DNA from 2 places in the Rhizobium sp. C104 genome. Region 2 is predicted to be linked to the other one. Evidence: riboswitches for the same ligand, from Rfam matches in the RefSeq annotation. Region 2 holds a riboswitch; the other holds the start of a gene.
The links. Region 2 has a riboswitch for FMN ahead of MF410_RS05020 (6,7-dimethyl-8-ribityllumazine synthase). Riboswitches for the same ligand answer to the same signal wherever they lie in the genome.

Region 1 (2,195 bases), 1.2 Mb from region 2:
AATGGGACGGCACGGTGGAAACGCCTGTCATCACCTCGGTCGAAGGCCTCGACGAGACGGGCGCGACCATAGCGCATTGAGTGGCCTCGGCCACATTTATGCCCCATTGGCTGAAAAGACGGAAAAAGGCTGGCGAAAACGCCAGCCTTTTTTGTGAAAACGTCATGTAGACGCTTGCTTTTCCTTGATTTGCAGGGCTTTTGGGTTCCCGGCGGGCCTGATGAAACCTATTCTGCGCCTAGCTTACTTTTGAGTCGTTTCGTACCATTTAGAAAGGGGTGGAAACATGAACAAGAATGAACTCGTGTCCGCAGTCGCCGAAAAGGCAGGACTGACGAAGTCTGACGCGGCTTCCGCTGTTGACGCGGTTTTTGACGTTGTCCAGGGTGAACTCAAGAACAAGGGCGACATCCGCCTCGCAGGGTTCGGCAGCTTCACCGTTTCTCATCGTGCCGCATCGAAGGGCCGCAACCCGTCGACGGGCGCTGAAGTCGACATTCCGGCTCGCAACGTGCCGAAGTTCACGCCCGGCAAGGGCCTGAAGGACGCCGTCAACGGCTGATCTGAGATTATCCGCCAGCCGTAAACGAGACCGGCTGTGCAGGATTTGGGAGGGGTTCGGCTTTGCCGGACCCCTTTTGCTTTCGCCGCTTGCCGCATGCGGCGCATTGTTCTACGACAGAGCTGTTCTCAGGGCGGGGTGAAACTCCCCACCGGCGGTAAGGGTCTCGGCCCGAGCCCGCGAGCGCCTTCCCAAGCTGTCGCTTGGGAAGGGTCAGCAGATCCGGTGCGATTCCGGAGCCGACGGTCAAAGTCCGGATGGAAGAGAATGAGCATGGCCGCGTGCGGGGCAGGAGACTGCCAGCGTCAGCGTGCCGTCGCTCGTTGCGTCCTGATTTATGTTGGTCCCTGGTTTCGGATGAAAGACATGAATCAGAATTCCCTTGCAGTGTCGCAGTCGCGCGCCTTTGCCGGCGCAGCTTTCATGGTGCTTGGAGGCGTGGTCTTCTCGCTCCTCAACGTCGTCACCCAGTGGCTGACGATGAAGCTCGCCTTTCCCTCGGCTTCCGCGGCCTTCTGGCAATATGCTTTCGCATTTCTGTTCTCCTTGCCCTTCCTGCGCAAATCAGGCCTTTCGGCAATGCGCACCGATTATCCCTGGCGGCATATTGTGCGCGTGATCTTTGCCGCGCTCGGCGTCGAGGCCTGGATTTCCGGCCTTGCGTCGGTGCCGATCTGGCAGGCGATCGCCCTCGTCATGACCTCGCCTTTCTTCATCATTCTCGGCGCCCGCCTGTTCCTCGGCGAACGTGTCGGTCCTGTCCGGTGGGCGGCGACCGGTGTCGGCTTTGCCGGCGCGATGATCATCCTGCAGCCATGGTCCGACAGCTTCACCTGGGCAGCCCTGCTGCCGGTGCTCTCGGCGCTGTTCTGGGGCGCCTCGTCGCTGATCACCAAGAGCCTGACCGGCATCGAAAAGCCCGAGACGATCACCGTCTGGCTGCTGGTGCTGCTGACGCCGATCAATGGCGGCCTGGCGCTCGCGGCGGGCTTTGCCGTGCCGACGGGCACCGCGCTTGCTCTCTTCCTGCTGGCCGGCCTGCTGACGGTCGTAGCGCAATACCTGCTGACCCTTGCCTATGCCAGCGCCGACGCCGCCTACGTCCAGCCCTTCGACAATCTGAAGCTGCCGTTGAATGTGCTGGCCGGCTGGCTGTTCTTCGGTTATGCGCCGGCCGGTTATCTTTGGCTCGGAGCTGCTCTCATCCTTGCCGCCTCGCTTTTCATCATGCGCGACGAGATGCGCCGGGAAAAGGGCGGCCTGACGCAAACCGCGTGAAATGGCGGGGGCTGTCATGCCTCTGTCATGGCAGTCCCGCAGAAAACCCATGTTTCGACTATTCGACACATGGGGGATTTTCATGACCATTTCATCGCGCAAGGCAGCACTTGCTGCCGTGCTTCTCGCTTCCGTTGCCTTCCCGGCCGCCGCCGAGCCGGTTTTCAACCGCATCGCCTCCTTCCCGGTCGCCCAGAACCTGCCTGCCGACAAGGACAAGCTCTCGGCGACTTCAGCCGAAATCATCACCGCGACCGACGACGGCAACACGCTGATCTATAGCGATAGCCCGCTCGGTGCGATCGGCTTCATCGACATCACCGATGCCAAGGCCCCGAAATCAGGCGGCGCGCTG
Region 2 (2,195 bases):
CCCAGCCCCAACGCGGCGGGCCACCGTAAAATGCCACCGGCGGCGGGCGTCGCCAATTCGGCCGGCATTCACCCCAGCGGGTCAGATGCCAGCCGCGGCCGCACGCATAGTCGACCTTCGTGACATCGCTTGTGGCTTTGCTCTGGACATTGATTGTCCCCATCGGCATTGCCTCAGCCGTGCCGATCGAGAGGCTGCCAGCGAGCAAGGCAGCCGCGATAGAAAGTGCCTTCATCGAAAACTCCATTTCATCCAGCCGCCCTGATCTTATGGCCGCCAAATTGAACTGGAGATGAACTGCACGTTCATGTTTAGACGAGAAAAACCAGCGTTTTCGGACGCCCGATCAGGGTATCGCCGCACCGCTTTTCCCGCGGCGTCAAGCGCTTGCGGGCGCCCGCTGCCCGTAAAAAATCGTTCATGTTCTGCCGTGAAAACTGTCAGGACCGGGATCGCGCCCGGCGGCGACCTCGGTCAGCCGTCCAAGGTAGTGCGCCCAGCCTTCTGCATGGCCGGCGCATTGATCGGCGCTCGGCAGGCCGCTATGGGTGAGTCGCAGCAGCGTTCCGTCTCCTTGCTCGATCAGGTCGATCTCGACCAGGCTCGACCCCGGCGGAACCACCTCGCTGCCGTCCCAGCCGAAGCTATAGGCAAGGCGATGAACCGGCACCACCTCGCGAAACGAGCCGCGCGCAAAACGAGCGCCGGTGACGTTGACGAGGTAGAGCCCGCCCGGCTGCGGCTCGACCTGAGCCTCGGTTCCCATCCAGCGCAGAATCTTTCCGGGTCGGTCATCAGCGCAAACACCGCGGCCGGCGGCGCCGCGATATGCGCCTCGCGGTGAACGACGAGGGGATCTTGCATGTCTCTCTCCCATGGTTGTCATGGCCTGCCCTCGCCTCCGGCGGGATCAGCGGGTCATGCTGTGTAGATTGGGTGTCCTCATCGGAATCATGTAGGCAAACGTGTACGTTCAGCAAGGGCGCTCGGGGCGTCATCCTCATATTGCGGACACAGGTAGCCGCTGCTCCTTGCACATTGCAGAAAGCATTTCGCCCTATTGCCAGCCCGCCGCCTTGCCCCTATTGTCCCCGCCGTTCTCAGGGCGGGGTGAAAGTCCCTACCGGCGGTATGCAGTTTCGATTGCGAGCCCGCGAGCGCCTTCTTAAGGAAGGGTCAGCAGATCAGGTGAGATGCCTGAGCCGACGGTCATAGTCCGGATGAAAGAGAACGTGCGTTCCTGCCGCCCTTGCGGCTGTCGGGGACGTTCGTGATCGCCTTGGGTGATGTGTCTGTTCGCCAAAGGAGATTACCATGACACCCACCCGCTACGCCTTTATCAAAGCCAGCTGGCACGCCGACATCGTCGACCGCGCCCTTGACGGCTTCTACCAACTCGTGCCGCCCGAGCAGGTCGATGTGTTCGATGTTCCCGGCGCCTTCGAAATGCCGCTGCTTTCCCGCGATCTTGCCGCAACCGGGCGCTATGCCGCCGTCGTTGCCGCCGCTTTCGTCGTCGACGGCGGAATTTACCGCCATGAATTCGTCGCCCAGGCCGTGGTCGACGGGCTGATGCGCGCCGGCATGGATACCGGCGTGCCGGTGCTGTCGGTTTCGCTGACGCCGCACCAATATCAGGAAACCGACCACCACAAGCAGATCTACCGGGCACACTTCGTCGAGAAAGGGCGGGAGGCCGCAAAGGCCGCGCTGACGATCGGGAAGACACGCGCCGCTCTTGCCGCGTAGCAAGGCTGATCCGCTGAAACCGAGGCGGCGGAACCGATCCCGCCGTCTTCATCAGGCCAATTCCGACAGAATAATTGATTCGACGCCCTCGCCGCGCTGTGGTCCACTCGACCCCGACATGTATCGCCATTCTTAACGCATCCACAACCTCAAGGAGCTGAAGATGAGCAATGCAATGCGCAGTGAACCCCCTATCGAAAATCCGAAAACACGGCCCGTCGACACCAAGCTCGAAGTGGTCGTCATCCCCGTTTCCGACGTCGACCGCGCCAAACGTTTTTACGACGGCCTCGGCTGGCGGCTCGACGCCGACTTCGCCAGTGATGCCGATTTCCGGGTGATCCAGTTCACCCCGCCCGGCTCCGGCTGCGCGATCATTTTCGGCAAGAACATAACCGCAGCCGCACCCGGCTCCGCCCAGGGGCTCTACCTCATCGTCTCCGACA

Region 1: another riboswitch for FMN. It lies ahead of MF410_RS10915 (DMT family transporter); the one in region 2 lies ahead of MF410_RS05020 (6,7-dimethyl-8-ribityllumazine synthase).

What each region holds. Positions count from the first base shown of each region.
Region 1 covers NZ_CP092348.1:1,965,546-1,967,740, reverse strand. The annotation lists gene lon (endopeptidase La) at 1-80, shown strand, start outside; gene hupB (DNA-binding protein HupB) at 287-562, shown strand; FMN riboswitch at 683-835, shown strand; gene MF410_RS10915 (DMT family transporter) at 929-1,840, shown strand; gene MF410_RS10910 (esterase-like activity of phytase family protein) at 1,923-2,195, shown strand, end outside.
Region 2 covers NZ_CP092348.1:797,831-800,025, reverse strand. The annotation lists gene MF410_RS05030 (hypothetical protein) at 1-235, opposite strand, end outside; partial or broken gene MF410_RS05025 (SRPBCC family protein) at 419-864, opposite strand; FMN riboswitch at 1,093-1,236, shown strand; gene MF410_RS05020 (6,7-dimethyl-8-ribityllumazine synthase) at 1,315-1,749, shown strand; gene MF410_RS05015 (VOC family protein) at 1,913-2,195, shown strand, end outside.